4 regions of the Bifidobacterium aquikefiricola genome follow, and region 3 is predicted to be linked to each of the others. Evidence: riboswitches for the same ligand, from Rfam matches in the RefSeq annotation. Region 3 holds a riboswitch; each other region holds the start of a gene.
What was found. A riboswitch is a leader RNA that binds a small molecule or an ion and turns the genes downstream of it on or off. The one in region 3 is predicted to bind thiamine pyrophosphate.
Positions count from the first base shown of each region.

Region 1: another riboswitch for thiamine pyrophosphate. It lies ahead of QN215_RS06375 (ECF transporter S component); the one in region 3 lies ahead of QN215_RS06850 (hydroxyethylthiazole kinase).
Region 2: another riboswitch for thiamine pyrophosphate. It lies ahead of thiD (bifunctional hydroxymethylpyrimidine kinase/phosphomethylpyrimidine kinase); the one in region 3 lies ahead of QN215_RS06850 (hydroxyethylthiazole kinase).
Region 4: another riboswitch for thiamine pyrophosphate. It lies ahead of QN215_RS05680 (ECF transporter S component); the one in region 3 lies ahead of QN215_RS06850 (hydroxyethylthiazole kinase).

Region 1 is NZ_CP129674.1:1,490,268-1,492,468, forward strand. Features, by position in the region: gene QN215_RS06370 (ATP-binding cassette domain-containing protein) at 1-222, opposite strand, end outside; gene QN215_RS06375 (ECF transporter S component) at 268-885, opposite strand; TPP riboswitch at 937-1,049, opposite strand; gene QN215_RS06380 (dipeptidase) at 1,190-2,201, opposite strand, start outside.
Region 2 is NZ_CP129674.1:1,458,628-1,460,828, forward strand. Features, by position in the region: gene QN215_RS06250 (HAD family hydrolase) at 1-294, opposite strand, end outside; gene thiD (bifunctional hydroxymethylpyrimidine kinase/phosphomethylpyrimidine kinase) at 298-1,206, opposite strand; TPP riboswitch at 1,196-1,296, opposite strand; gene recN (DNA repair protein RecN) at 1,348-2,201, opposite strand, start outside.
Region 3 is NZ_CP129674.1:1,604,607-1,606,807, reverse strand. Features, by position in the region: gene thiE (thiamine phosphate synthase) at 1-145, opposite strand, end outside; gene QN215_RS06850 (hydroxyethylthiazole kinase) at 222-1,124, opposite strand; TPP riboswitch at 1,274-1,372, opposite strand; gene QN215_RS06845 (glycine--tRNA ligase) at 1,534-2,201, shown strand, end outside.
Region 4 is NZ_CP129674.1:1,314,394-1,316,594, forward strand. Features, by position in the region: gene QN215_RS05675 (Gfo/Idh/MocA family protein) at 1-442, shown strand, start outside; gene QN215_RS05680 (ECF transporter S component) at 494-1,231, opposite strand; TPP riboswitch at 1,429-1,533, opposite strand; gene QN215_RS05685 (replication-associated recombination protein A) at 1,536-2,201, opposite strand, start outside.

The DNA.
Region 1 (2,201 bases), 110 kb from region 3:
TGCTCCAAGCAGCAGCACACGTTCTCCGGCACGAATGTTGAGATTCAGATTTCGCACTGAGAAGTTACGACGTGATGCATGTCGGTATCCCCAGTTGCGCCATGACAGCGAAGCCGCCTGTCCAGCGGCTATTGCCTCCGAACGGCTGGAGAGGGAGACCTGCTCCGTCTCCGTCTCCTTCTGCGCTGTATGGGAATTCACTTCAGGAACGTGTGTCTGCATTGCCATCGCCAAATGTCTTCTCCGTTATGTTTATGTGCATGACGTTCAGGCTGTGATTCCGCGAACATCGCGGCCTGATGCAAAGCGGTCGAGCGCACCCGTATGGGCTATGGCGATATAGAGATACCACATCAGAACTCCTGCGACGAGCATGGCAGAAATGATGGTGGTTATCAGGTTGATGAATCCGTATGAGCCAGCCCAGTTGATTGCCTGAAGATTCGTGAAGAATGTATATCCCCAGCAGCCGATGCCCGCGAGCACACCAGAGAGAGCAGTCACCGCAAGATTCCACGTGCGATACATGAAGATGACGAATGCGATCTCAGCCATGAAACCCTGAACCAGACCGATATAGAGCGTGGAAATTCCCCACGCGTTGCCTAGTATGGCTTCGAGCACTGCTGCGATGACTTCCGCGTACACCGCAGCCCCTGGCTTTCGAACGATGATGGCAGCAAGAGGCCCTGCGAACAGCCACAGGCCGTTAAGCAATCCGGAAAGACCTGGAACGACAGCCTCCATAGGGCTTCCTGCGACGTTCCAGAGCAGTGCAGCCGCCCAGAAAATCAATGAACTCACCACTCCGATGACTGATGCAACGGCGATGTCGACAACCCGCCAGCGGAGTGACGTGTGCGAAGAACTTGTAACTGATGTCATGATGTGCCTTATCTCTCAGATATGCATCTCTGATGTGCATATTCCCTAAAGGCACGGGAAAGATGGACTTCCGTGCGCCGGCATTACCCGGTATACGTTCGTTCGGTCGAGGCTAGGCCTCATCTCAGCCGTCCGCAATCCGGACAGCCCCCGTGTCTGCATTCGATAATAACCTATCCCATGACCAAGGCTGGATATCGAGCGATACTCCCTATTTTCAGTTATCACATCGTGCAGCAGTCAAGCCAGCTAACTCAAGCCAGATAGCGCAAATGAGCTAGCTGGCAGAGCGTGAGACATCACTCTATCGACCTAGGGCTTGCATCAGCAAGGCTTCGGCGACGATATTCCTACGCAGTCCATAGAGCGAGATGGATTCGTTCGGACTGTGAGCATTCGATTGTGGATCTTCCGGTCCCGTAACCAGCACCTGCGCATGGGGGAACAGCCTCTGCAGTTCGGGAATGAACGGGATCGAACCTCCCTCCCCTTTGTTGATGGGTTCAACGCCGAAAGCCTGTGCCATCGCTGCCTGCGCATCCTTGACTGCTTCGCTGCTGGGATCCATAGCCCAACCCATGCCGTTCTCCAAGGGCTTGACCTCAACGACCGCTCCGAATGGCGCATGCTCCTTCAAGAATTCCGTCAATGCCTGCTGCGCTTCTTCAGGGCGTTGCGAAGGCGCCGTACGCAAGGAAAGTCTGAAGGTGGCAGAATCCGCGAGCACGTTGAATGAACCTTCAACCGGATGGGCGTCAAATCCGATGACGGAAACGCTTGGCTTGGTCCAGAGCCGGGAAGCCAAGGAATCGGTGCCGGTCATCTTCCATGACGGCAGCACGGCAGCATCATGACGAAGCGTTGCCTCATCGATATCCTGCTGAAGTCCTCCAACGGGCTCCTGACTCTTCAGCCCTGGAATCTGCAAGGAACCATCGGCATCGTACATGCTTGCAATAAGCATGGCCGCCACGGTATTCGCATCAAGAATAGGGCCGCCGAACTGGCCGGAATGCACCGGATGTCCCAGAACCCGAACGGTCACGTCAACATCCGTATTGCCGCGCAAGGATGTGGTCAGACTGGGAATCTTATCGGACCAGTTGCCCGAATCCGCAACGATGATCACATCTGATTCGAAGGCATCCTTATGAGCCTTGATGAAGGGAATGAAGCTCGGTGAGCCCATCTCCTCCTCGCCTTCGAAGAACACCTTGATGTTGACTCTCAGGTCCTCGCCCAGCGCCAGCAGACTTCCGGCATGAATGGCAATTCCGCCGCCATCGTCGGCAGCCCCGCGACCGAACAGGCGATCA
Region 2 (2,201 bases), 150 kb from region 3:
GGCATGCGGCTTTGGCTTCACACGGTGCGCATATTCATCCGCAGCCATACGATTCCATATGGCCATCAGCTCTTCGGGCGTATCGGACAGGTGGAAGCGTTCCCTGACATACAAGGCGATGTCGTGGAACTGCATGGAGGCAACGGTTTTGGAAAAGTTCTGCGGGCATTCGATTCCCCGCTCTGCGAAGAATTTCATGTCCATGGTATGCCACACACCCATGGAATCCAGCAGAGTGCCATCGAGATCGAAAATCGCCGCCTTGCCTGCGTTCGAGGTTGACGAAATGCTCATGAGTTAACGAACCGTCTGGTTCTTGCCGACAACGGAATCATCCAAACCGTGTTCATAGAGATCCCAGAAATGGTTCGTCGGCCCATTGCCGTTGCCGAGCATAAGCCCATGCCGTATAGCCATGCTGACGTATCGTTTGGCACGCGCAATGGCCTGGTCTCTTCTATAGCCAAGCGCCAGCTGGGAAGCGATGGCCGACGAATAGGTGCAGCCCGTGCCATGCGTATTCTTCGTGTGAATTCTGGGTGCGGTGAACTCGTGGAAGCGCTCCCCGTCGAAGAGGATGTCTCTGGCGTCACCACTGGCATGGCCGCCCTTGACAAGCACGCTCAGACAGCCCATCCGCTGTATGATTTGCGCTGCCTTGCGCTGATCGTCAACGCCTTCGATGGATATGCCGGAGATTCGCTCGGCTTCGGGAATGTTGGGGGTCAGAACGTCAGCGAGCGGAATGATCGTTTCGATCAAGCTGCCCACGCAGCTTGGATCCATGAGCGGATCACCATTCTTGGCATACATGACTGGATCGATCACCACATGTTCGGGCTGGTACTGTTCAAGTTTCTCCGCCACGGCATGCATGATTGCAGCGCTGTCGAGCATGCCGATCTTGACTGCCTTGGGTGGGATGTCCTCGAAGACGGCATCGATCTGATCCTTGATGATGTTCACGTCGACGTTGTGCACGCTGATGACGCGAGCAGTATTTTCGGCAACGACCGAGGTGATGACCGATTCTGCGAACACGCCATTGGCGCTCATGGTCTTGATATCTGCCTGGACTCCAGCGCCGCCCGAGCAATCGGACCCCGCTATCGTGAGCACGGGAACCAACTGTGTTCCCTCATATGTGGCCGTGTTTGTGGTAGCGGCATCATGTATGGCCGTATGTTCCGAGGTGTTCTCCACCATTGTTCCTCCCTACGCTGGTATTAACCAACAGGTTCTAAGGGTCAGGCATATGCCTATCTCAACTCATGACGAGTTCCCCTGTAACTGACAACATGTTGAAACTAACTCGCGACACAGACAATACCTGGAAAAATCAGCGAACTATATCCGACTCGCTTCGAGCAGTTCCTGAGCGTGGCGCAACGAGGTAGCCGACTCACTGCCAGCCAGCATCCTTGCAATCTCGTGCTGTCGTGAATCGCCCTCGACCATGGTCACCTCAGTTTCGACATGGCTTCCCCGTGAACCGTCTGATGCAGATTGAACGGCTCGCTTGCTGACGGTACATTGAGTCTGCGCCCATGACGCCACCTGTGCGAGGTGAGTGACCACGATCACCTGAGCATGGCGGGAGAGCATGGCCAGTCGTCTGCCGAGCTCAACGGCTGCCTTGCCTCCGACTCCAGCGTCTACCTCGTCAAAGATGAAGACTTTGTCATGTTCCGCTGCTGAAGACGATGTCCTATGTCTCGCATCGCTGTCTGCCATGGAGAGTTCCAGGGCGAGCATCAGACGGCTCAGTTCGCCACCGGATGCGCTCTTGCCCATGGGCAGTCGTGCAGAACCTGGGAATGGCGTGAAGAGGAACTCAATATCATCGCAACCGTGTGAATCCAGCAGCCCTTCATCCACGTCAATCTGGGAAGCTTCCTTATCGGTGGAATTATTGGTGGAATTATCGGTGGAAGCGGTGTGGGCTGACTCGAGCGAAGCGTATGTGGAGTCATCGAATCGTGAAGTCACCTGAATATCAAGGCGAGACCCCTGCATGGCCAGGGAAGCGAGCTCCGAACTCACCTGAGCGCCAAGCTTCTTCGCTGCGCGCAACCGTGATTTCGAAAGTCGTACGGCACTGGTGCCGACGTCGTGAAGCAGCTTGACACGCTGCGCTTTCAGCTCGGCGACGTGTTCAGGCGATGCCTCCACATCCTCCAGTTCAAGCTGCGCCTCATCCC
Region 3 (2,201 bases):
ATGTGATTCCACCTGCAAGCGCTTCCTTAACTATCGTTGCCACGTCACGACCATTCGTGTTCTCTGGCCCAATTACCAGATAGGCCGAAATGTCAAGTACCTTCCGTAACGAAGGAAAATCATTGACCTGCGTTGAAACTTTCATTCTTTCCTCGATTTTCTTTGTATAATCACGTATTTCTTCGTGTAATCGCGTATTGCTTCATGCAACGATTGATGTTTCAATGCATGTCAATGATGGTTGAATCTGCGATTTCTGCAGCTTGAATCTGCCACAGGGCATCCAGGAATGCTGTCTGGAAGCTGCCAGGCCCCTGAGCTACTGTGCCAGCCTGTTCGGAAGCGCAGTTGAAATGCAGGGAAGCTGCGAGTGCTGCGGTCAATGGGTCGCTTACTGCCAGATAGGTTGCCGTCACACCTCCCAGAGAGCAACCGGCACCGGTGATTTTCGTCATCATGGCATTGCCACCGGGAAGCCGATAGACACGGTCGCCGTCGGTTACCAGATCGCGTTCTCCTGAAACGGCAACCGCTGCGGTATGCGTTGCGTTATGTTCACGAAGGTACCGAGCGAGTTCGATGGCATGAAGGGTCGCGCTGTCAACGTCGTCTACGGATTCAACGCCGGCAGGACGATTCACCTTGCCGTTGGAATCCGTTTTCAGGCTGATATCCCAAATGCCGCACAGGGCAATGATTTCGGATGCGTTCGCGCGCACGATTGTTGGAGGGTATTCGGCGAAAGCTTTCAGTATCCGCGTTCGTGTCGAGCCCAGTCCTGCTGCCACAGGGTCAAGAACCCAGAGTGATGTGCGCTCGAAGAAGCTTTTGGCTATATCCTTCAGCGCGTCCTCATACGAGGGCAGGAGCGTGCCGACATTGATGTAGCTTGCGCCGGAAATTGCCTCAATATCCTTGATGTCATCGGGTAGAAAGCTCATCGCCGCGCTCCCGCCTGCGGCAAGCTGCGCATTCGCAACCAGGTTGATGGTTACGAAATTCGTGAATGATTGTGCGAGCGGCGTTTTCTGACGAACTTCCTCGCACGCTGTCCTGATCCGTTCACGAACGGGATCGTTCAGTGACAGGTTTTGCGAAGACTTGGAAATCGACGCTGTTCGCACTGCAGTTGATCGCACTGCAGCTGTTCGCACTGCCTCTGATTGCGCTGACGATAATGGCGAAGCCGATTCCGATTCCGAAGCCGATGCCGATGATAATGATAATGACGACAGTGATGATGTGTTTGGTATTGATGATGCGTTTGGCAATGATTCAGTCATTGCATGCCTCCCTACGATGGTATTAACCAACAGGTTCCAAGGGTCAGGTTGTACCTTCTCAACTCAAGCGAGTTCCCCTGCACGACCTTTTCAGACTAAATGACAACGCAGACATGAAACCGTCTGCAATGCTCGCCAGAGCAAGGAATGAGCAAGGAATGAGCAAGGATAAGAGAGCCTGTCAGTGTCACGCGGTGGCTATAACCTTGAACTCGTTCAAATCCTGGTGAAATCCAACAAGAGGTGTTCCGTGTCAGAATCCAAACTTGATGCCGTTGTGTCGCTGGCGAAGCGTCGTGGCTTCGTTTTCCCGGCTGGAGAAATCTATGGCGGGACGCGTTCCGCTTGGGATTACGGTCCTCTCGGCGTCGCGCTGAAAGACAACATCAAGCGCGAATGGTGGCGTTCCATGGTCGTCACCCGTGGCGATGTGGTCGGCGTGGACACATCAATCATTCTGCCTACTGCCGTATGGGTTGCCTCCGGCCACGTAACCGTTTTCAATGACCCTCTGATCGAGTGCCTGACCTGCCACAAGCGTCACAGAGCCGACACCTTGGAAGAGGCATACTTGGAGAAGCATGGCCACGAGCCCAAGGACGGTCTGAAAGACATTCCATGCCCAGACTGCGGCACCAAGGGCAACTGGACCGAACCGCGTGACTTCAACATGATGCTCCAGACCCACCTCGGCCCGGTTCAGGACGACAACAGTCTGCACTATCTGCGTCCGGAAACTGCACAGGGCATCTTCGTTGATTTCAAGAATGTCATGGGTTCTTCCCGTTCCAAGCCCCCGTTCGGCATTGCCAATATGGGTAAGAGTTTCCGCAACGAGATCACGCCCGGAAACTTCATCTTCAGAACCCGCGAGTTTGAGCAGATGGAGATGGAATTCTTCGTCCAGCCAGGCACTGA
Region 4 (2,201 bases), 290 kb from region 3:
GAATTTCATCGACATGGTGCTGGGACCTCAACATCTGTCGTCGCTGGAAAGCAGCGCCTCCTTCTTCGAAACCGGCGTCGATGCGCAGAGCTCCACGACCTTGCATTACGAGAATGGACACATGGGGGTTTCGACCTGCACCATGCTGGGCATGAGCGACGCACAGGGCATTGTCTGGGGCAGCAAGGGATACATGATATGCAGCAACATCAATAACGTCGATGGCATTGACATCTATGCAGATGGGCACCGCCTCTCCAAGCACGTTGACATTCCCCAGCAGCTTACGGGATATGAATACGAAGTCGCTTCGGCAGCCAACGCGGTTCTCGATGGAGAGACTCAATGCCCTGAAATGACACATGAAGACACACTGCGAATGGTCACGTTGGAAGACAACATCAGAGATATCTGGGGAATGACCTATCCGTTTGAGGACTGACGATTCATTTCCCTGCCGATGTTGCCTTGAGCAATGCGAGTGACAGCTCGGTCAGCTGCGGATGCCGCCACTGATCATGCGCCCGGATGCAAAGTGTGACAACGCCCCTGTTTTGGCGATGGCGATGGCGAGATACCACATGAGAATTCCGGAAATCACCGCGCCCGAAATGCAGTTCGCCACGATGTTCGTTACCACATAGCCTCCGGTTGCCTTCAATCCAGACTGCAAGATGAACAGTGCATACAGCGCACCGCCGAAACCTGTGACCAGACCGGACAATGTGGCAGTCCACGCGTTCCAGACACGGTACATGACGATGGCGAACACCAGTTCGCTGAAGATGCCCTGCACCAGACCCGCCACCAGCGAACCGGAGAATCCCCACTGGTTGCCGAGCGCGAGTTCCAGCAGCCCGCCGATGGTTTCGGCGTAGATTGCCGCGCCGGGCTTTCGCACGATGATGATGGCCAAGGGTCCGGCTATGTACCAGAAACCACTGATCAATCCAGAAAGTCCGGGAACAAGCCCCTCCAGAAAAGCTGTAGGCGCAGTAACGACAAGATCGAACATCCAAAAGACAAGTCCGGATGCGACGGCAATAACCGAGGTGACCGTGATGTCGATGGGACGCCAATGGGCGTTGATGCGTCGCCTTGCAACGGTGTCGCCTTTGGAATCTTGCGATTCAGCATCATGTATTGCTGAAACAGCGTTATCTGTTGCCGAAACAGGGTCGTCTGTTGCCGAAACAGGCCTGTCCGGTGCTGAAACTGAATTGTGTGACATTGAGTTATTTGATATTGAGTGGTGAGTTGCAGCAGCATCCGCAGCCGTTGAACCGGCCGAGATAGTACTGTTCGTCGTATGTTGCATAAGTGCAGACATGTTCTCCTCCGATAATCTCGTCTGCTTTCGTCGGATTGCGCACGAATGACTCATGTGAAGGCGAGCGAGAACAGACATAGGTATCACGAGAAGGATTACCAAGATAGGAATTGACTTCGTTCGACGGTATTAGCCGCTTCACGTTCAACGGTCGGAGATTGTTGCATCTCCCTCTCAGCTTTCCAGCTCCCGTGTCTTGCAGGATTCACGATAGATTCTTGTGTGGACTGCCCGGCTTGTCACCATGGAGAATCTCACGAATGCGTTTGAGACGCGCACCGATATCGTGCTCGTAGCCTCGATCATTGGGATGATAGTATTCATGCCCTCTGAGTTCCTCAGGCATGTATTCCTGCTCGGCAACGGCTCCGGGCGCATCATGGGCATACTGGTAGCCTTCATGGTTGCCCCACGCTTTCATGAGCTTGGTGGGAGCGTTGCGCAAGTAAAGGGGCACTTCACCGATATGACCGGCGTCGACGTCGGCGAGTGCGGCATCCATCGCCTTGTAGCTGGCGTTCGATTTCGGTGCCGTCGCTACGGCCACGACAGCCTCGGCGAGAATGATTCGAGCCTCAGGCATGCCAATCATCGCCACAGCCTGAGCGGCCGCAACCGTGGTCTGCAGAATCTGAGGTGCCGCCATGCCCACCTCTTCGGCTGAAGCGATCATGATGCGCCTGGCGATGAAGCGCGGATCTTCGCCTGCTCGAATCATGCGTGCCAGATAATGCAGTGCCGCATCAACGTCGGAGCCTCGCATGGATTTGATGAAGGCGCTGATGACGTCGTAATGGTCGTCACCTTGCTTGTCATATCGAACGGTTGCGATATCCATGACTGAAGACACCACGTCTGGTCTGATGATTGG